3 regions of the Halomonas sp. ISL-56 genome follow, and region 3 is predicted to be linked to each of the others. Evidence: predicted binding sites of a transcription regulator. Region 3 holds the regulator's gene; each other region holds the start of a gene.
The links. The regulator LexA, encoded in region 3, represses DNA repair genes until DNA is damaged. The targets are predictions, from matches to a motif close to TACTGTNTANNTANACAGTA.
Positions count from the first base shown of each region.

Region 1: recA (recombinase RecA) is a predicted target of LexA. The motif match lies at 3,339-3,358, and genes of this name have one in related genera.
Region 2: uvrD (DNA helicase II) is a predicted target of LexA. The motif match lies at 1,885-1,904, and genes of this name have one in related genera.

Region 1 covers NZ_JAGGRO010000005.1:211,162-218,668, forward strand. Annotated here, with positions in the region: gene alaS (alanine--tRNA ligase) at 1-1,490, opposite strand, end outside; gene J7J49_RS04595 (regulatory protein RecX) at 1,727-2,191, opposite strand; gene recA (recombinase RecA) at 2,246-3,319, opposite strand; gene J7J49_RS04605 (CinA family protein) at 3,488-4,027, opposite strand; gene mutS (DNA mismatch repair protein MutS) at 4,177-6,738, shown strand; gene fdxA (ferredoxin FdxA) at 7,041-7,364, shown strand.
Region 2 covers NZ_JAGGRO010000006.1:5,286-12,792, reverse strand. Annotated here, with positions in the region: gene J7J49_RS05190 (sodium-dependent transporter) at 1-322, shown strand, start outside; gene J7J49_RS05185 (PA3496 family putative envelope integrity protein) at 434-649, opposite strand; gene hexR (transcriptional regulator HexR) at 901-1,755, shown strand; gene uvrD (DNA helicase II) at 1,956-4,154, shown strand; gene J7J49_RS05170 (TRAP transporter substrate-binding protein) at 4,285-5,379, shown strand; gene J7J49_RS05165 (acyl-CoA thioesterase) at 5,462-5,878, opposite strand; gene J7J49_RS05160 (PstS family phosphate ABC transporter substrate-binding protein) at 6,126-6,974, shown strand; gene J7J49_RS05155 (ABC transporter permease subunit) at 7,155-7,507, shown strand, end outside.
Region 3 covers NZ_JAGGRO010000021.1:38,201-45,707, reverse strand. Annotated here, with positions in the region: gene moaC (cyclic pyranopterin monophosphate synthase MoaC) at 1-596, shown strand, start outside; gene moaE (molybdopterin synthase catalytic subunit MoaE) at 599-1,066, shown strand; gene J7J49_RS18145 (ribonuclease J) at 1,313-2,923, opposite strand; gene purU (formyltetrahydrofolate deformylase) at 3,154-4,008, shown strand; gene J7J49_RS18135 (energy-coupling factor ABC transporter permease) at 4,043-4,714, shown strand; gene lexA (transcriptional repressor LexA) at 4,724-5,404, opposite strand; gene J7J49_RS18125 (TetR/AcrR family transcriptional regulator) at 5,672-6,364, shown strand; gene J7J49_RS18120 (L,D-transpeptidase) at 6,342-6,878, shown strand; gene nagZ (beta-N-acetylhexosaminidase) at 6,942-7,507, shown strand, end outside.

The DNA.
Region 1 (7,507 bases), on a different contig from region 3:
TCGCCCACCTGGCCGCCCGACTCGCCGTAAAACGGCGTGCGGTCTAGTAACACGACACCCTTCTGCCCCGCTTCCAAGGCGGCCAATTCGTTGCCTTCGCTGTCGACCAGCGCCGTTACCTTGGCCTGATCTTCCAGGCGGTCATAACCGGTAAAGGCCGTCTCACCCTCCAGCTCGATGGAGGCGCTGTAGTCGGCGCCGAACTGGCTGGCTGCCCGTGCGCGTTCGCGCTGGGCCTCTAACGCCTGCTTAAAGCCCTCTTCGTCCAGGGTAACGCCACGCTCACGACAGACGTCAGCGGTGAGATCGAACGGGAAGCCGTAGGTGTCGTAAAGTTTGAACACGGTTTCACCCGGCAGTACTTTACCGTCCAACTCAGCCAAAGCCGCATTCAATAGCCCCATACCGTGATCCAGGGTGCGCGCGAACTGCTCTTCTTCTTTCAGCAGCACCCGAGCAATTTGATCGCTCGCTTCACGCAGCTCCGGATAGGCATCACCCATCTCAGCGTCCAGCGCCTCAACCAGCTTATGGAAGAACGGCTCCACCGCACCCAGCTTGTGGCCATGACGAATCGCGCGGCGAATGATCCGGCGTAGCACATAGCCACGCCCTTCGTTGGAAGGCAGCACGCCATCGGCAATCAGGAAGGCACAGGAGCGGATATGGTCGGCAATTACGCGCAGTGAGGGTGTAGCGGTATCCGGGTGACCCGTGGCTTTTGCCGCGGCCTGGAGCAGGTTTTGGAACAGGTCAATTTCGTAGTTGGAGTGCACGCCCTGCATGACAGCGGCGACCCGCTCGAGGCCCATACCGGTATCGATTGAGGGCTTGGGTAGCGGATTGAGCGTGCCGGCAGCATCGCGATCAAACTGCATAAATACCAGGTTCCAGATTTCGATATAGCGGTCGCCATCCTCTTCCGGACTGCCCGGCGGGCCACCCCAGACCTCTGGGCCGTGATCAAAGAAGATTTCCGAACTGGGGCCACAGGGGCCGGTATCGCCCATTTGCCAGAAATTATCTTCATCCAGCTTGGAGAAGCGCTCAGGATCGATACCGATCTCATCTTTCCAGATCCGTTCGGCTTCATCATCGCTGATATGCACCGTTACCCACAGCTTATCTTTAGGCAGACCCAGCGTTTCGGTCAGAAATACCCAGGCAAAGCGAATAGCGTCGCGCTTAAAGTAGTCACCAAAGCTGAAGTTACCCAGCATCTCAAAGAAAGTGTGGTGACGCGCGGTATAGCCGACATTGTCCAAGTCGTTATGCTTTCCGCCCGCACGTACGCAGCGCTGCGCAGAAGTGGCGCGCACGTAAGGGCGCGGGTCGCGGCCTAAAAACACATCTTTAAACGGCACCATGCCGGCATTGGTAAACAGCAGCGTCGGGTCGTTGCCCGGCACTAAGGAGCTGGTGGGTACAATGGTATGCCCCTGCTCTTCGAAGAAGGTGAGAAAGGCCTGTCTAATCTCTGCGCTTTTCATAGGGTATCCGTAACAAGAAAGCGTGATGTCCCAGGGCGCTGTTGCCGCTACCCTCAGGGGTCGCAAAGCAGCCATTATAGCGCAGTTGTCAAACGACTAAAGCCGCACTTAGTGGCAGAAAGGCAAACAGCTAGCAACAGAAGCGCAACAACTACGTGAACAACCAGATAGACAAGCGTATTAGAGCGCTACTAGAAATGTAAGAGGGGAGCGTTTCACAGGCTGGAGAAAACCTATTAAAGACAGGAGAGCGCGTAGCGAATTTGCTCAAAATCAAAGCCGCGGTTGGCGAGAAAGCGCTCGCGACGAGCGCGCTCTTTAGGTGTCTCGCCGGGATTATCAAAGCGGCGCGCCAGGGTTTCCCGGGCTAATTCGAACCAGTCGACCTGTTCGCCCTTCTCTACCTCTTCAAAAGCGCTCTTAAGGGTTTCCTGGTCAACACCACGCTGGCGTAACTCGCCTTTAATGCGGATAACGCCCTGCCCGCGCAGAATGCGCGAGCGGACGAAACTGGCTGCAAAGCGAGCGTCAGACTGCAGCCCTTGCTCAACCAGCGCATCAAGACACTCATCAATAGCGTCGTCGTCGAAGGCTTTTTTCTTTAGCCGCTGGGCAAGCTCGGTGCGGGAGTATTCGCGCCGAGCGAGTAAGCCAATAGCAATATCACGGGGCGTGGCATCACGCTGGGAGGTGAATGCCATCAGCTTGCTTTAGACAAAATCAGCTTAGACAGAATCCGCTTGGCTAAAATCGTCTTAAAGCAGATCGTCATCACCCGCATCCAACTCTGCCGCTGCTTCGGCAGGCGCGTCGTCCTTTTCCTTTTTAGGATCGGGCTTGGCCAGGAGCTGCTCACGAATCTGCGTTTCGATTTCGAGCATGATGTCCGGGTGCTCTTCAAGGTAGAGCGCTGAGTTCGCCTTGCCCTGGCCGATTTTCTTACCTTTATAGCTGTACCAAGCACCGGCTTTGTCGACCAGGTTGCACTGCACACCCAAATCAATGACCTCACCGGCGTGGTAGATACCCTTGCCATAAAGAATCTGGAATTCAGCCTGACGGAACGGTGGCGCCACCTTATTTTTAACCACTTTTACGCGGGTTTCGTTACCAGTGACTTCATCGCCCACTTTCACCGAGCCGGTACGACGAATGTCTAGACGCACGCTGGCGTAGAATTTCAGCGCGTTACCGCCGGTAGTGGTTTCAGGGCTACCAAACATAACGCCGATCTTCATGCGGATCTGGTTGATGAAAATCACCAGGCAGTTAGCGTTTTTGATATTACCGGTGATTTTACGCAGCGCCTGAGACATCAAACGCGCCTGCAGGCCGACGTGAGAATCACCCATTTCGCCTTCGATTTCAGCGCGCGGGGTCAACGCAGCGACCGAGTCGATAACAATCACGTCGACACCGCCAGAGCGTACCAGCATGTCGGTAATTTCCAGCGCCTGCTCGCCGGTGTCCGGCTGGGAAACCAACAGGTCATCCAGGTTAACGCCCAGCTTTTCTGCGTAGCTGGGGTCGAGAGCGTGCTCGGCATCCACGAAGGCACACACTTTGCCCTGCTTTTGCGCCTGGGCAATCACCGAAAGGGTCAGGGTGGTTTTACCCGACGACTCTGGGCCAAAGATTTCGCACACCCGGCCAAACGGCAGGCCGCCGATGCCGAGGGCGATATCCAGACCCAATGAACCGGTGGAAACCGACGGCATGACGACACGCGGCGCGTCGCCGAGACGCATAACGGTGCCCTTGCCGAACTGACGATCGATTTGGGTGAGTGCAGCGTTTAGCGCTTTAGTGCGGTTGTCATCCTGAGCCATTCAGAGATTCCTCATAACAAGCTGTATAATTAGCCAGTAGTATGCCAAAGATTGGGCCGTAAACAAATCCTTGATCGCGCTTTCTCACATCTATTTTCTTAAGCGCTTTTTTTTCATAAGGATCTTTTGCTTATTTCATAAAGCTCTTCTGCTTATTTCATCAGATTTTTACGACTGGTTTGTCTTGCTCGTCTTCTCGCGCTCATTTAGCCGTGCCACCAGCCCTACCAAGGCTTGGCGTACGGCCTGCTCGCGCACCGACGGGCGGTCACCAGGAAAGTGAAAACACTCGGCCTCCTGAGCAGCAGCATCTCCCCAGGCCAGCCAAACCGTCCCCACGGGTTTCTCAGCGCTGCCGCCATCCGGCCCGGCCACACCGCTAACGGCAACGGCCAAGCCCGCGCCACTTTCACGGCAGGCGCCCGCCACCATGGCATTAACCACCGCTTCGCTTACCGCGCCATATTCGGCCAGTGTGGCTTCAGGCACCCCTAATAAGCGCGTTTTGGCGGCATTCGCATAGGTGACATAGCCAGTCGTAAAATAAGCAGAGCTACCCGCCACCCCGGTAATGGCGCTGGCAATACCGCCCCCGGTGCATGATTCAGCAGCCGTCACTTCCACATCCAACTGCTTACAAAGCCGCCCCAGCCGCTGAGCCAATAGGGTTAAATCAAGGTTTTTCAGGCTTGTTTCGCTGGGCACTATCGTCGCTCCTTCAAGTGAGTCGTCTGTTCAGCGTAGAATACTGCGTTTAGCTTTCCCAAAGAACTGGCTTAAAGAAACCGCTCAAAGAACTGGCTCAACGAACACGCCGTAAGCCGAAATGGCTTGCGCTACGCTCAATCAGGACGCCCATGTCACAGGCTATTCCCCCCAACACGCCAATGATCACCCAGTATTTAAAGATCAAACGCGAACACCCCGAGGTATTGCTGTTTTACCGCATGGGTGATTTTTACGAACTTTTTTTCGACGATGCCAAGCGCGCCGCCGCGCTGCTGGATATTACCCTTACCCAGCGTGGCCAGTCGGGGGGTAAGCCGATCCCCATGGCGGGCGTCCCCTACCACAGCGCTGAGGGCTATCTGGCCCGTCTAGTCGCTGGCGGCGAGTCAGTGGCTATTTGCGAACAGATTGGCGACCCCGCTACCAGCAAAGGCCCCGTTGATCGTCAGGTGGTGCGTATCGTCACCCCCGGCACGCTCCACGATGAAGCGCTGCTTGATGCCCGCCGCGACAACGTCTTGGTCTCCGTCTCCCCCGGAAGAGAGAGCTGGGGCCTTGCCTGGCTTGAGCTGTCCAGTGGTCGTTTCAACGTGCTGGAAGTTGAGAGCGAAGCCGAAATGCTCGCCGAGCTCACGCGCCTCTCCCCCGCTGAGTTGCTGGTGCCCGAAAGCCTGACGCTACCCGATGCCTGGTCACAAAAACGCAGCCTGCGCCGTCAGGGCGAGTGGCTGTTTGACCTGGAAAGCGCCACCCGCAGCTTATGCGACCAGTTTGAAGTGCAGGATTTACGCGGCTTTGGCTGTGCGCACTTAACCACCGCTTTGATTGCTGCCGGGGTGCTGATTGATTACGCCCGGGACACCCAGCGCTCACGCCTACCCCACGTGACCGCCATCAGTGTTGAGAACCGCGACGACGCGGTGGTGATTGACGCCGCCAGCCGCCGTAATTTGGAAATCGATATCAATCTTGGCGGCAGTAGTGATAACACCCTGGCCAGCGTGCTGGATACCTGTACCACCGCCATGGGCTCGCGACTACTAAAGCGCTGGCTTAATCGTCCGCTGCGCCAACGTGAAATAGTCCAAAACCGCCATGCGGGCGTCGCCTTGCTCAGCCTTGATGCCGCTTATATGGCACTACGCGAGACGCTAAGCGATGTAGGCGATGTGGAGCGCATTCTGGCCCGGGTAGCGCTGTATAGCGCTCGCCCCCGGGATTTGGCTCGCCTGCGCGATGCACTGGTAACGCTGCCTGAACTGGAGCAACAGCTCAGCGAGATAGAAAGCGGCAGCGCCTTGGATAACCTGCGCCCACATATTCGCCCCTACCCGGAAATGGCCGATATGCTCAGCCGCGCGCTGGAGGAGAATCCACCGGTGGTGATTCGCGACGGCGGTGTGATTGCCGACGGTTTTGATGCCGAACTCGATGAGCACCGCGGCATGGCCGAGAACGCCGGTGACTATCTTATTCAGCTCGAAATTCGCGAACGAGAACGTACCGGTTTAGCTAATCTCAAAGTCGGCTACAACCGCGTACACGGCTATTTCATTGAACTGCCGCGCTCACAAGCGCAGCAGGCACCCGCCGACTATATCCGCCGCCAAACGCTGAAAAACGCCGAGCGGTTTATTATTCCCGAACTCAAAGAGTTTGAAGATAAGGCGTTGTCCGCCAAGTCCAGAGCGCTCACCCGTGAAAAATGGCTTTACGATCGCCTGCTTGGCGACCTTAACAATAGCCTTCACGCGCTACAAAGCACCTCGCAAGCGCTAGCCGAGCTGGATGTGCTGTGTGCCTTCGCCGAACGCGCCGAAGCCCTGAGCTGGGTGCGTCCGACGCTGAGTGAAAACACCGGCATTCAAATTGAGGCGGGACGCCACCCGGTAGTCGAGCAGGTCAGCGAAACGCCGTTTGTGCCCAACGATGTAACCCTCAACCCTGACCGGCATATGCTGATCATTACCGGCCCTAACATGGGCGGTAAATCGACCTATATGCGTCAGACGGCGCTTATCGCTCTGCTGGCCCACTGCGGTAGCTTTGTGCCCGCCGATGCCGCCGAGATCGGCCCGCTGGATCGGATCTTTACCCGTATTGGCTCATCGGATGACTTGGCGGGCGGCCGCTCTACCTTTATGGTCGAAATGACCGAAACCGCTAATATTCTCCACAACGCTACCCAGCAAAGCCTCATTCTGATGGATGAAATTGGCCGTGGCACCAGCACCTTTGACGGTTTATCGCTGGCCTGGGCGAGTGCGGAACACTTGGCGAAAGGTCGCGCGCTAACCCTGTTTGCCACCCACTACTTTGAAATGACCGCCCTGCCTGAACAGATGGAAGGGGTGGCCAATATCCACCTAACAGCGACCGAGCATGGCGATAGCATCGTGTTTATGCACCGCATTGAGGCAGGCCCGGCAAGCCAAAGTTACGGCTTACAGGTGGCGCAGCTAGCAGGCGTGCCTAACCATGTAATTAAGCGTGCCCGCGAAAAGCTGGTGAGCCTGGAGCAGCGCGATGTAGATAACACGGCGCAGGCGCCACGAACCGCCCCACAGCAAAACGATCTATTCGCCGCCGCGCCGCATCCGGTGGTCGAGGCGTTGGAAAATGTTGATATGGACGGTTTAACACCGCGGGAAGCACTTGCACTGTTGTATCAGTGGCGAGACCTGATCTAATGGTGCTGATAACTTGGCAGGCCATAAGTGAGCGTTTAGTGCCAGTGCAGGTTGGAGCGAAGCTCTTTCGACAGGGCCGTCAAAAGTAGCCGCCCACGAACGGATTCACAGCGCCCTCGCGGAAACCTGTAGTGGCATTGCTACCCACAGAGATAGCTCAGGAATCATATGGCGCTTGCCGCAGGGTAAGCGCACCTCTAGAATGTCGCTCAAACTTTTAGCTTATAAAAAACGGCTGATTTATAACCATTCACGATTGACCATGGCTGGGCGTGCCCCGGCCCTGCAAGAGGGATAGCAAGATGACGTTTGTCGTTACCGAGAACTGCATCCAGTGCAAATACACCGACTGTGTGGAAGTCTGCCCGGTCGACTGTTTCTACGAGGGCCCGAACTTCCTGGTCATTCATCCTGACGAGTGTATCGACTGCGCGCTGTGCGAGCCCGAGTGCCCCGCCGAAGCGATATTCTCCGAGGATGAGCTGCCGGATGGGCAGGAGGCCTTTATCGAGATTAACGCAGAAATGGCCGAAGTATGGCCCAATATTGCCGAGCGTAAAGATCCGCTGCCGGACGCCGAAGAGTGGGACGGCAAACCTGGTAAGCTTGAGAAATTAGAGCGCTAAGGCTAATCACTAATCAGCGTTTCTCTTTAAAACCAGCGACCGCGCTGGTTTTTTTATGGCTTGCCAAACTTGCACTGGTAAATTTCAGGCAAAAAAAAGGCGGCCCGTAGGCCGCCCGCTCCAAGCACTTCCTCTGACCACTC
Region 2 (7,507 bases), on a different contig from region 3:
GCTGTCGCGCATTCCAGCAACCTTGGTTAGCGGTATTTGCGTGTGGCTATTGGGTGTTGCAGCGCTGCTGTCGTTCAACCTGTGGTCTGACGTTGTATTCTTCGGGCTGAATATCTTTGACTTGCTGGATACCTTCACGGCGAAAATTCTACTCCCGCTTACCGGACTGGGAGCCGTCGTATTTGTCGCGTGGTGCCTGGATCGCAAGAGCGTTGAGGAAGAACTGGCGCTGTCTGCAACAGGGCTCATCGTGTGGAACATTGTGGCACGCTTTATAGCACCGATCGGCGTTATCGTGGTGTTCCTCGCCGGTATTCTTTAATACGGGTCTGCTCGGCTCTTTGGATTCTAGAGCCGAGCGCCTATTAGCATGCTTTAAAACGGCTAGATCTCATATCAGGCATTGCCACATGGCAATGTTCTCAGTGCCGTCTCAGTGCAACTCGCTCTCTTGCCGATCTTCATCGGGTAAGGGGGCGATATCCCGCGATAACTTCTGAAACTCTCGATGCAGCTCAATACCCCGCCGCGCCCTTAAGCTACGTTGGGCTGCGCTGCGCTGGCGCTGAGCGTGCTCATCCACTTCCATACTCATAAAGATATCGAGCAATTCGCTTTTAACCGAGGTGATTCGTTCGACGTTTCTCATAATCGACGTTCCTCCAGATGAATATGCCTTCGTCCACCTGCATCCGTGACGACTGTTATGATGCAGTGCGGCACTTCAATTATTACTATAACCTACTTGACAAAATGATGACTATTCCTAAAAAAGGGGGCTAACGGCCTTTAAACGCTATACCTAACGTCGTTATCAATGCCCATTTGCGCCACCAGTCAGGCATACTGTGACCAATGCCAACGAAGCCAAGTGTGCTAGAAAGCCAAGGAGCTGTGAACGTGAGTCGCGCCCTGTTCGATGAAATGAGACGCCGCATGGAGCACTTTCGACGCTCCGAGCAAAAAGTGGCGCGGTTTGTACTGCGCAACCCCGAAGAGGTTATCCACATGCGCATTGTGGATCTGGCCACCGAAGCCACCGTTAGCGAACCTACCGTGGTGCGCTTTTGCCGTGCGCTGGGTTGCAATGGCTTTCAGGACTTCAAGCTACAGCTAGCGCAAATGCTGGCCAGCGGCAGTCAGTTCGCGCAGTTCTCCATGAACGATAGCGACTCGGTCGCTGAGTTTTCCCACAGCATCTTCGACTCGACGGTGGGCACGCTGCTCTCGGTTCGCGACCGGCTGGATAACGATGCCCTGGGCCGTGCGGTAAATGCCCTGGCGATGGCCAATCGGGTTGAGTTCTATGGCTTTGGGGCTTCCGGCGCTGTGGCCTTTGATGCCCAGCACAAGTTTTTCCGCCTACAAATTTCCACCTCTGCCTACGCCGATCCGCATATGCAGAATATGTCGGCGGTGACGTTGAACGATGGCGATGTCGTTGTGGCCATTTCCCAAACCGGCCGCACCAAAGCGCTGGTTGCCAGCGTGCGCTTGGCCCGTGAAGCGGGCGCGACGGTGATTGGCCTGTGCCCCAGCGGCTCGCCGCTGGCCGAAGAAGTCAGCCTGCCGCTGTATATCGATGTCCATGAAGATACCGAGATCTATACCCCGCTTAGCTCACGCATTGCACACTTGGTGCTAATTGACGTGCTTGCCGTCGGCGTGGCCAAAACCCGCGGCCCGAAACTCGCCGAACAGCTTAAAGCGGTTAAAAAGAGCCTTAACACGCTGCGCTTTCCTGAAGAATCCTAGTCTTTGCCTATACCGAGGGCAGGTTGTAGCGAGGGTCTTTTGACAGGGATGTCAAAAGTAGCGCCCACGGATGGGTTCACAGCGCCCTCGCGGAAACCTGCCCTCGCACAGAGGCGAGAAGATTGCCACACCTGTATACACAGCCAGTTTGCTGGCTGTGCTAGACTAGCCGCCTATTTTTTGATCCGGCAGCGGCTACTATGGACGACGTCACGGCGATTCTCGATCAGCTCAACTCCGCCCAGCGCGAAGCAGTGAGCGCCCCCCAAGGTAATCTGTTGGTGCTCGCAGGCGCTGGCTCCGGTAAAACCCGCGTGCTGGTGCATCGCATCGCCTGGCTGATGCAGGCGGAAGGGCTGTCACCCTACGCGCTGCTCGCCGTCACCTTTACCAATAAAGCCTCAAAAGAGATGCGCACGCGCCTTGAGGCGCTGCTGAGCCTCTCAATGCGCCATGTATGGGTGGGCACCTTCCACTCTATCGCCCACCGCCTGCTACGCACACACTGGCAGGACGCCAAGCTGCCGCAACACTTTCAAATCATCGACTCCGACGATCAGCTACGCCTGGTCAAACGGCTGCTGAAAGATTACTCCATCGACGACGAGCGCTACCCGCCGCGCCAAGTGCAGCACTTTATCTCCGGTTGTAAGGAAGAGGGGCTGCGCCCCCACCAGGTTAATGTCGACGGCGATGCCTACATGGGCCAGATGGTCGAGCTCTACGAGCGCTACCAGCTCACCTGCGAGCGGGGAGGTCTGGTCGATTTCGGCGAGCTGCTGCTGCGAAGCCTCGAGCTACTGCGCGATAACCCGACACTTCTGAAGCACTACCAGGAGCGCTTTGGCCACGTACTGGTGGATGAGTTTCAGGATACCAATACACTGCAATACGCCTGGCTAAAACTGCTCACCGGAATGAAGACGCCGATGACCGCGGTGGGCGATGACGACCAGTCGATCTACGGCTGGCGCGGCGCCAAGGTGGAGAACATCAGCCGCTTTGAGCAGGAGTTCCCGCAAACCTACACCGTTCGGCTTGAGCAGAACTACCGCTCCACCAGCGCGATTCTGGAAGCTGCTAATACGCTGATCAGCCATAACAGCGAGCGGATGGGTAAAAACCTGTGGACTGACGGCATCGAAGGCGAGCCGATCTCGATCTACGCCGGGTTTAACGACCTGGAAGAAGCCCGCTATATCGTTGATACCATTAAAGAGAAGGTCGACGAAGGCTTCAACCGCCGCGATATCGCGATTCTTTACCGCTCCAACGCCCAGTCGCGGCTGCTCGAAGAGACGCTGATTCGCCAGGGCATGCCCTACCGGATTTACGGTGGCCACCGCTTTTACGAGCGCCTGGAAATCAAAAACGCCCTGGCCTATTTACGCCTGATGCTCAACCGCGATGACGACGCCTCGCTGGAGCGGGTGATTAACGTGCCCACCCGCGGCATCGGTACGCGCACGGTGGAGATTGTCCGTCTGCGCGCCCGTGAGCAGGGCATTCAGCTGTGGCAGGCGCTCCACGATTCAATTAACGACGGCTCCTTGAAAGGGCGCGCCGCCAATGCGGTTCAAACCTTCGCCAATCTGATTGAGCAACTCGATAACGATGCTTCCGGCATGGCGCTGCACGAGATTATCGATCACGTCACCGTGCATACCGGTTTGATTGAGCATCACAAAAGCGAACGCGGCGAGAAAGGCCAGGCACGGGTGGAAAACCTGGAAGAGCTAGTCACCGCTGCCCGCGCCTTTACCCATGGCGATGTGTTTGAAGCGCCTGAGGCGGGCGAAGGCATGGCGGCACTGGAAGCGTTTCTTTCCGAAGCGGCCCTTAACGCTGGCGACCACGAAGCCGAAGAGTTTGAGGATAGCGTCCAGCTAATGACGCTGCACTCGGCGAAGGGCCTGGAGTTCCCCGTGGTGTTTATTGCCGGTGTCGAAGAGGGCCTGTTTCCGCATAAAATGTCGCTGGAAGAACCGGGCAGGCTCGAAGAGGAGCGGCGGCTCTGCTACGTGGGCGTCACCCGCGCCATGCAGAAGCTCTACCTGACCCACGCCGAAACCCGTCGTTTACACGGCAAAGAGGTGTTCCCGCGACCGTCGCGCTTTCTCCGCGAGCTGCCGCCCCACCTGATGGAAGAAGTCCGCCTGCGGGGGCATATTTCCCGACCGGTCACCGCGTCGCGCACCTCCTTTGCCCAGCAAAGCGTCGAGGGCAGCGACGACCTACCCAGCTTGCACGTCGGCCAGGGGGTTGAACACCCGGTATTTGGCGAAGGGATTATTCTTAACGCGGAAGGCGAAGGCGCCCGCGCCCGAGTACAAGTCAGCTTTGAAGGCGAAGGCGTCAAATGGTTAGTCCTCGGCTTTGCCAAGTTGACGCCGCTCTAAGGCGCAAGCGCTTGGTGTTGAGGCCAATGGCTTGCCGATTAAAACCCGCTTAGCGCATACTGGCGGACGGACACTGCGCTTTTTTGCGCGCTGACAAAAAAATCCTATAATTTCCGGAGTTTTGCTCGCCATGCAACGCCGTAACTTCCTAAAAACCGTCGGCCTGGGTGCCGCCGGTGTCGCTGCTGCCCCTTTTGTAACCACCTCTAGCGCGCGCGCTCAAGAGACCTATACCTGGGACATGGTCACCTCGTGGCCAAAAAACTTTCCCGCCCTGGGCACCGGAGCGAATGACTTCGCCCGCCGGGTAGAGCAACTTTCCAATGGCCGCATGCAGATCCGCGTCCATGGTGCGGGTGAACTGGTACCCGCCCTGGAAGTGTTCGACGCCGTGGCTGCCGGAACCGCTGAAATGGGTCACTCCGCCTCTTACTACTGGCGCGGCAAAGTGGCTGCTTCGCAGTTCTTTACCGCCGTACCGTTCGGCATGACCACCACCGAAATGAACGCCTGGTTGTACCATGGCGGTGGCCAGGAGCTGTGGGATGAGATCTACGCCAATCACAACCTGAAGCCGTTTGCCGTGGGCAATACCGGCACGCAGATGGCAGGCTGGTTCAAGAAAGAGATCAACTCGCTAGACGATATGCAGGGGCTGAAACTGCGTCTGCCTGGCTTGGCAGGTGAGGCGATGAACGGCATCGGCGTGAGTACCGTCAATATGCCGGGCTCGGAAATCTTTACCTCATTGCAAACCGGTGCACTGGATGCCGCTGACTGGGTTGGGCCGTATAATGATTTGGCGTTTGGTTTGCACCAGGTAGCTGACTACTACTACACCTCGGCTTGGAACGAGCCCTCTGCGGTACTCGAAGGCACGATCAACCTGGATGCCTGGAATTCGCTGCCGGAGGATCTGCAGGACGTGATCCGCGAGGCCGCACGCGCGTCTAACATGGCCATGATCAGCGAATTTGCCTTCCGCAACGCCCAGGCGCTGGAAGCGCTGGTCGATGAGCATGGCGTTCAACTGCGTACTTTCCCCGAGGATGTAATGGCGGCGCTTTATACCTCGTCGTTGGAAGCCATCCAGCGTCAGGTCGATAGCGACGAAGAGTCTCGCCGTGTTTACGAGTCTTATTCTGCTTTCCAGAAGCTGCTGCGTCCGTTCAGCGATGTGGGTGAGTACGCCTACCTCAAGAACCGCGATAACGTTGAGGGCTAAAGCGTTAGGCTAAACGACAAGCACGGCCAAAGGGCGCACTAAGCGCCCTTTTGCTATTTAGGGCGGGGTTTTGATGGTGGAACTAGTCGCTATGCACCGCGCGTATGCGGCCATTATCGTCCAATGCGACCATCACAAAGCGCGCTTCAGTGACTTTCTGACGCTCTTCTATACGCTGCCCATAGGGCGGACGCACCCAGACCTCTACGTCAATTTTGATCGAGCTATGGCCAATCTCTTGTACCTGGGTGTAAACGCTGACCATTGAGCCCACGCGCACCGGGCTTAGAAAGTCCATGGCCTCAATCGCCACAGTCGCCGTGCGGCCACCCGCTTCACGCCCAGCTGCCAGCTCGGCCGCTTGATCCATCTGGTTGACCAGCCAACCTCCGGGTATATCACCATAAAAATTGGTATCTTGGCGGGAAGCCAGTAATTTTAAAGTAAGCTGCCCTTGCGGGGCGGGAGCGTCGTCCAAATCGGTTTCCAAAAGAGTCATGAGTTCGTCGCTTAGTCAGTTTATTGTTGTAAACGTTGCAGGGCGTCACGTTGTTAATGGCTGTTGCTGCATCGCAACACCAGTGAATGGATTCAGTTAACCATAAGAGGACGCTTGTTTGAATACTCCTGTGCATACTCTTTCAACGCATCGTAGCTCTTCTTTACCTCGACAGCACTTCTTGTTGCGCTGGGTAATAACGCTTCTGGTACTGGTGGCCCCCCTGGCCTGGAGTCAACCAGCCGCTATGAGTGGCACCTTGGGCGCGGTGGGCTCCGACACCATGGCGGGGCTCATGCTGCGCTGGGGCGAAACCCTGACTACTCGCTATCCAGAGGTAAAGCTGCAATTTCAAGCCAGCGGCTCGGCCAGTGCGCCCACGGCGCTGGTGGCAGGCACCACCCGGCTTGGCCCAATGTCTCGCCCGATGACGGCTGACGAGCGCGATAATTTTATTGAGCGCTATGGCTACCCGCCGCTGGAATTAAAGGTCGCCCGTGATGCACTTATTGTGGTTGTACACCGCCACAACCCGCTTCGCACGCTAACCCGCCAGCAGGTCGATGCGATTTTCTCCACCTCTCGCGCCTGCGGTGGTGAAGCACCCATTAGGCGCTGGGAGCAACTCCCGGCGACCCGTGACTGGTCATTTGGCCATATTGCGCTGCATGGGCGTAACCTTGCCTCAGGTACCCACGGGCTATTTCAAGAGCGGGCATTATGCGGTGGTCAATTTCGCAACGATATCAGCGAACACCCTGGCTCATCGGCGGTGGTCGCCGCAGTGGGCGAATCCGCCAATGCGATGGGCTACGCCGGGTTTAACCACCTCACCCCAGCCGTGCACGCCTTAAGCCTCTATAACGATGAAGGCACCGCCATACCGCCCGATGAAGCGTCTGTACAAAGCGGCGATTACCCGTTGTCACGCTACCTTTATCTCTACGTAAACCAGCCACCGGGCGAGACGTTGCCGCCACCCGAGCAGGCATTCTTAAGGCTGATTCTATCCGAGGAGGGTCAACAGATTGCTCGTGCGTCCGGTTTTGTTCCGTTAACTCAAACGGTTATTCGCGAGCAGCAAAAGCGCCCTTAACGCTCAATAAAGGTGGTCAACCACTGTCATCTAACTGACACATAATTGTTTTAGGGTAAGGGGTTAATCTATGGAGTGTTTTCACGTCGCTCTTTTTTCACGACTCGTTTTTTCACGGCACACTTGTTCAATACCTATTGATCCGTTCTGTGATCACCTCGGTTTTGCCATGATATCGACATGACCCTACCTCGGCTAAACTCTTCTCGCCAGCCGTTACGGCTGCTGCAGGATCGCGTGGCTACCGGTTTAATTACTGCGGGTGGCGTGGGCGTGCTGCTGGCAATTCTGGCGATCGGCGTTTTTTTGGTGTGGGAAACCCTGCCGCTGCTAGCGATTGGCGATACCTTGGCGCTGGCTAAGCTCTCGCCACTGGCCTGGGGCACCCTCAAAGCCGCGCTAGCTGCACTGCTGTTCGCCATTCCCGTGGCCTTGGGTGCAGCCATCTACTCTGCACTGTTTATGTCAGCGCGCCTGCGTTCGCGCATCAAGCCCGCGCTCGAAATGATGGAGGCTATCCCCGGTGTGGTGGT
Region 3 (7,507 bases):
CCCATGAGCTGATTCCTCTCTGCCATTCACTGGCGCTCTCCAAGGTGTCAGTTGAGTTCGATATTGATGTTGCCGAATCCTGCGTTCACGTGACCTCATTGTGTCGCTTAAATGGCCGCACCGGGGTTGAAATGGAAGCCCTTACTGCCGTCTCGGTAGCCTGTTTGACGCTTTACGATATGTGCAAAGCGGTCGATAAAGGTATGCGGATCGAGGCCATTCAGCTCGATAGCAAGCAGGGGGGGCTGCGCGGTGACTACCAGCGTATGAACTCCCAGGCGCCCATTGTTACTGGCGACGGTGTGGCTGGAGAAGTCAGCTTGGGCGAGCGCTGCCCTTCACCCTGCGTGCGGGTTAAGTTTTTAGCCGAACTGCGCGAGCGAGTAGGCGAAAGCGAGGCGGTTGTGAGCCTTGATCAACTGGCTAGCCGCGACATTAGCGGATTAAAGGCCGCACTAGTCGAGCAGGATAGTCGCTTTAAACAGCTCACTGACCAGCGCACGCTGTGTGCAATTAACCAAGTCATGTCCAATGACGAAGCGTTAGTGACCGATGATGACGAAGTGGCATTTTTCCCGCCAGTTACAGGGGGGTGAGTGTGGATAATAAGCTGGATATTAAAGTAGCGATTCAAGCAGCCCCATTCTCAATGGCCTACGGCTATGACGATGCCTTAGCGGGGCGTAGCGATATTGGCGCGGTGGTGAGTTTTACCGGCTTAGTGCGTGATTTTAATGAAAAACCGGATGTCACGGGGTTAACGCTGGAGCATTACCCGGGCATGACCGAGCGCACGTTGACAGACATTGGCGAACAGGCTTGGCAGCGCTGGTCGCTCCAGGCAGTGCGGATTATCCATCGCGTTGGCTATCTGGCGCCGGGTGACCCAATTGTGCGGGTGCTGGTGGCTAGTGCACACCGGCGTGAGGCATTCGAAGCCTGCGATTTTATAATGGATTACCTGAAAACCCAGGCGCCCTTCTGGAAGAAAGAGCATTCTACCCAGGGTGAGTATTGGGTCACAGAACGCCACTCTGATCAGCAGGATGCAGCGCGCTGGGAATGAGTTGCCGGGTCGCTGCGCTCCTCGCCGTGACACGAAACTGTCATTGCGAACGCAGTGAAGCAATCTCGGGGTTAGGCGTCAACGCTGGTTGAGATTGCCGCGTCGCTGCGCTCCTCGCAATGACAAATAAGAAGGCTCCTCGCAATAACACGAAACTGTCATTGCGAACGCAGTGAAGCAATCTCGGTTTTACTGCCATCTTGGTTTAGTTTGCCGCGTCGCTGCATTCGTTGCAATGATGCGGCTCTAACGGTTTGCGGCGCTTTCATACGCAGCAGATTCGGGCATTTCGGCGGCCATAATCTGTAGGTGCACGTCGGGCAGGTGCTGCATATGCTCCGCCAGCCAGTGAACCAACCGCGGCTGCAGTGCCTGACGCAAGTCGGAAAGCGTCTCAGCTGCAATCTCCTCAAGCTGATCATCCAACCAATCGCTAAAGCTATCTTCATCCAGCGGGCTGGCCCCAGAGGCATCCAACATCAAGCGGCCAATCCGTGCCCAGCCAGTGTCAGTCGCGGTCACCGGCAGCGCAAGATACAAGCTGCCGCGACGGGCCTTATTGACGTCATTCACCTCAAGACCGGGGTGGGGCACCACGCTGTTCTGGCTGACAATGCAGGGCGGCTGCGGGTAGCGTGTTTCACAGTGCAACCCGTGGCTATCAAAATTGATCATATCGCCGTTTACCGGCGTCAGTGGGGCGCTAATGCCCAGCTGGTTGGCGATGGCCTGGTGGGCCTGCTGATGGCGTGCTTCGCCATGCACCGGCATAAGATGCTTGGGCCTAACCCATTGATAGAGTTTGATCAGCTCATCCTGAGCAGGATGCCCTGTGGCGTGCAATTCAGGGTGATTGAACTCGTCATAGATGCTGACACCGAGATGCGCCAAACGCTTTTTAAGCTGTTCGATGGGGCGCTCATTGCCAGGAATGGCTTTGGCCGAGAAGATGACGTTATCGCCCGGCTGAAGATCCACATAGGGGTGACGGCCCTGGGCGAGACGCTGAAGTGCGGCGCGGGGCTCGCCCTGACTCCCGGTGGCGATAATCACCACTTCATCCCGAGGCAGGTAGCCAAGGTCGTGGTTGGGCACCAGCGGCGGCAGATCATCCATATAGCCTAACCCACGCGCGACGCTGACCATGCGCTCCATGGAGCGTCCCATTAAGCTGATACGACGGCCGCATCGATGCGCCGCGCGTCCTATCGCTAACACCCGGGCAAGATTGCTGGCAAAGCAAGAGATCACCACGCGGCCCTGGCAATTGCTGAGGGTTTTTGCCAACGCCCGGGCGACGTCCCCTTCGCTGCCAGAGTGGCCAGGCATTGGAGCGTTGGTGGAGTCGCCCACGACTAAGTCAATTGGTGCAAGCGCCTTGAATTGGGTGGCGCTGATCGGCGTGCCGATGATCGGTTCGGGGTCGAGTTTCCAGTCACCGGTATGCAAGACACGGTAGCCACCGGCGATCATCATTAACGCACAGCTCTCTGGGATCGAGTGCGTTAACAGCAAATAGCGCAGCGTGAACGGTCCGCTTTCCAGCGCCTCGCCAGGTTCAATGACATGGATAGCCGCGCTGCTAAGCTGATGCTCGGCAAACTTTAGCCGCAACAGGCCCGCCGCTAGCGGGGTGGCATAAATCGGACAGTTCCACACCGGCCAGAGCCAGGCCACCGCGCCAATGTGGTCTTCATGGCCGTGGGTGATAAACAGCGCTTTGGGTACAATCCCTAATGCTTTCGGCGTATCGAGATTGGGCACTTGTAGCGGTGAGTTGGGAAGATCCTGGCGGATCGTCATGCCGCAGTCCACGGCTATCCAGTGGTCGTCATAGCCGTATAGCGTTAGATTCATTCCAATCTCACCGCAGCCCCCCAGCGGCAAGATGCGCAGCGGTGGACGACGACGGGGACGAATTTGAACGCGTGGTGAATGCATCTGTTATGAAAAACCTAAAAAGTAGTGACTTAACTATACGGGAAGGCAGGGGCGGCTAACAATCATCCTTGGCCTTCCGATACAATATGCAGCCTAAGCCGCTGGTTTGTCATAATTACCTTAGAAATAGGTCAAGAGTAGCTCACATGTCTCATTATTATCGTTTAGTGGTTTCCTGTCCTGACCGGGTGGGGATTGTTGCAAGGGTCTCGAGTTTTATTGCCCAGCAGGGCGGCTCTATTACCGAAGCCAGCCAGCACTCTGATTTAGAAACCGGCTGCTTTTTTATGCGCTATGAAATTTTGGCGGATTCGGTAGGTATGACCGTAGAAGCGTTGCGTGAGGCGTTTGCGCCGGTAGCCAGCGAATTCAATATGCAGTGGTCACTGGTGGATACCCAACAACGTCGGCGGGTAGTACTGATGGTATCGCGAGAGTCACACTGCTTGGTCGATCTACTTTACCGCTGGCAAGCGGGTGAGCTGGATTGCGATATTGTTGGCGTTATCTCCAATCATGACGATATGCGTTCTTTGACAGAGTGGTACGGCATTCCATACCACCATGTGCCGGTAGACCCTGACAATAAGCAAGCCTCCTTTGCCAAGGTACAGGCCGAAATCGACAGCGCCCGCGCTGACTGCGTGGTGTTGGCACGCTATATGCAAATTCTGCCCCCTGATCTGTGTGCACGCTATGCGGGACGCGTGATCAATATCCATCACAGCTTTTTGCCCTCTTTTGCCGGGGCAAAACCCTACCACCAGGCTTACCAGCGGGGCGTAAAACTTATCGGGGCTACCTGCCATTATGTGACCGAGGAGCTCGATGCAGGCCCCATCATCGAACAGGATATTCATCGCGTTAGCCACTGTCATACGCCCACTGATCTAGTCCGCTTTGGCCGTGATGTAGAGAAGGCGGTGCTCGCTCGCGGGTTGCGTTGGCACTTAGAAGATCGCGTGCTGGTGCACGGCAATAAGACAGTGGTCTTTAGCTAGAGGCTCCCTAACGCCATCAACCCGAGAGGCCGCCATGTCATTCGCGCAAAGTGTTTTAGCGCCCTGGGCGCTGCTGTTTACCTGGCTACTCTCGCTAGGCGTTTTAGCGTGGGCACTTTGGGGGCGGCCCTGGCAGGTGTTGCTAGCGGATACGGCGCTTCAGCACCGCTGGCTAGGCGCCACGCTGGCAGTGCTGCTGATGTGGCAGCTTCGTGCGCAGGCGGTTGATTGGCTCACGCTGCACCTTGTTTTCACAGTATTAATGACACTCGTTTTTAAAGCACCATTAGCGCTGATTAGCAACGTGCTGATTAATATCGCTATGGTGGTCATTGGTCGCAACGAGTGGATGCTAATGGGGGCAAACGTACTGGTTACTGGTGTCGTCCCGGCGGCCGTTATTGGCACGGTATGGCGGTTGGTGGATCGCCGCCTACCGGATAACTTGATGGTGTTTCTATTTGCCTGTGGCTTTTTTGGTGCGGCGCTGGCAACGCTGGGAGGTGGGCTGGCGGCGGTACTGCTCATTATTGTTGCAGGTACTGATCCTGAGGCGATCTATCTCGCCCAGGAGTATGCGCGCTTCTTGCCTCTGTTAATGCCTTCAGAGGCGTTCATCACCGGCATGCTGTTGAGTATCCTGCTGGTCTATCACCCTAACTGGGTGGCCACCTTCAATGACCACCGCTATATCGACCTGCAATAGTGGTGGTTGCTAGCCGAGTGCCTGGCCATTACCGCCACGAATTACCCCTACACCAACGCCTTCGATATCGAGCGACTGGGATCGCAGGTCGATTTCAATGGGCGCAAAGTCGGGGTTTTCAGCAAATAGCGTCACTTGGTGCCCCTGGCGTTTGAAGCGTTTGACCGTTACTTCATCATCTAGTCGTGCTACTACAATCTGGCCATCGCGCACCCGGTCGGTGCGATGCACCGCTAATAAATCGCCTTCCAAAATACCAATATCTTTCATCGAAAGCCCGCGTACGCGCAGCAGGTAGTCGGCTTTGGGTGTAAAATACTCGGCTGGCAGGGGGCAGTAACGATCAATATGTTCAGCGGCTAAAATGGGGCTGCCAGCGGCCACCTCACCGATTACGGGCAGTCCAGTCGGCAGCGTCTCAACGTTGGCAGCAGGTAACGAGGTGACGGCGTTTTCCAGGACGTCTTGAGGTTCCTGGTTGGGCAGGCGGATGCCACGAGAGGTGTTGCGGATAATGCGAATAACGCCTTTGCGTTCCAGCGCGCGCAGGTGCTCTTCTGCAGCGTTGGGAGAGCGGAAGCCAAGTGCTTTGGCAATTTCGGCGCGGGTAGGAGGGTAGCCAAATTCGCCCATAGTCTTAACGATAAAATCAAACACGTGCTGTTGGCGAGCGGTTAGCGGACGCGACATACCAGACTCCATAAATTGTGAATAGACAGTAACAAGTTAAATGTCGACTTAATCAATGAGTGGTTAAGTATACAGTATGTTCCTCTGTCCAGTATATGGCTTGTCAGCGCCTATCGGTGATGCCTATGCAATTTTCCTAATCGTTTGAAACTAAGTTTCTGCTTATTTAACCAGCCACATTTTGTCAATAAATCAAGCGTTGAGCCCGGCAAAGTTATGGCATAGTATTTTGCTATGTTTTAAACACCTGTTTCCCTGGAGAGCGACATGGCTCAATCTGATACGGTGACACGTATACTCGATACCGCTGAGGTGCTGTTTGCAGAGCGGGGTTTTGCCGAAACGTCGCTGCGTAACATCACAAGCAAAGCGCGCGTTAACCTGGCCGCCGTCAATTACCACTTTGGTTCCAAAAAAGCCCTGATTCAGGCCGTTTTTTCGCGTTATCTGGATCCTTTTAATCAGCGTTTTCACACCGCTTTGGATGAGCTGGAAGGCCAACACGCTGGGCGCGTTATCCCGCTTGAAACACTGCTCGAAACCATGGCCACAACTGTTCTTGCGGTGCCAGCTGAGCGCAACAGTTTAAAAGTGTTTATGCGTCTGCTCGGTCTTGCCTACAGCCAGGCCCAGGGACATCTCCGGCGCCATATCCAGCAAGAGTACGGCGATGTATTTACCCGCTTCACCGAGCTTGTCCGTAAAGCAACGCCAAACCTGCCTGACGCAGAGCGTTTTTGGCGGCTACACTTTATGCTTGGCACGGTTATATTTACCCTGTCTGGCCTTGATGCACTGCGCGATATCGCGGAGAAGGATTATCACGAACAGGTCTCTGTGCGTGACTTGGTAAGGCGGCTGCTCCCGGTCGTTGTAGCTGCCATGAATGCGCCTTTACCTCTGACCCTTGAAGAAGCCAAGCCTGAAGAAGGAAAACATGCGAACGCCTACGCTAGCTGAGCTACCTCCGACTGATAATATCTGGCTGGAAATTGATACCACTCAACAGCAACTGCGCTGTTGGCGAGGACCTAAAGTGCTCCACGAGTGTGCAATTTCATCCGGTGCCGCTGGAAGCGGGGAGCTCAGTGGTAGTGGTCAAACGCCCCACGGCTGGCACTATGTGCGAGCCGCTATTGGTGGCAACATGCCCGAAAATGCCGTGTTTCGAGGCCGCCGCTGGACGGGCGAGATATTTTCAGCCGCGCTAGCTGAAGCTTATCCTAAACGTGACTGGATTTTGACCCGCATCCTGTGGCTGTGTGGATTGGAGAAGGGGGTGAACCGCGGTAAGCAGGTAGACTCTCAGCGGCGCTATATTTATCTTCACGGCACACCACCTGAGGAGCCCATGGGCGTTGCTGCTTCCCACGGCTGTATTCGTTTACGTAATAGTGATTTGCTGACCATTTTTTCTTTAGCGTTGCCGGGTACCCCTGTTTGGTTGCACGGTGGCCGTCAATGCTTTGATTAATCAGATTTTGACACCGCTAGACGATCGTCTAGAATCATCGCCCCTTTCAATGGATCTCTCACGATGACTCAACCGTTAGGCCCGGTCATGCTTGACCTTGAAGGCCCAAAATTGACGGCTGCAGAGAAACGCTTGTTGCTAGAACCGACGGTAGGGGGTGTCATTTTATTTGCCCGCAATGTCGAAAATGGCTATCAGGTGCGCCAGCTTTGTAGCGATATTCGCCGCGTGCGGGCTGATTTACTGCTTGCCGTGGATCAGGAAGGCGGTCGCGTGCAGCGCATTAAGGAGGGCTTAACACGTCTTCCTGCCATGGCGCGTATCGGCGAATGTTATCACGCTACCCCGGAAGATGGCCTGGCGTTAGCCAAAGATGCTGGTTGGCTGCTGGGGATGGAGATGGCCGCCTGCGGGCTGGATCTAAGCTTCGCTCCGGTATTGGATGTTGAGAGCGGCCTATCCAGTGTTATCGGTGACCGTAGTTTTAGTAGTGATCCTCTGCACGTGGCCCAACTGGGCAGTGCCTTTATTCAAGGGCTTCACGATGCCGGTATGGCCGCTGTGGGTAAGCATTTCCCGGGTCATGGCGGCGTTGCAGCGGACTCCCACGTTGCGCTACCGGTCGATGA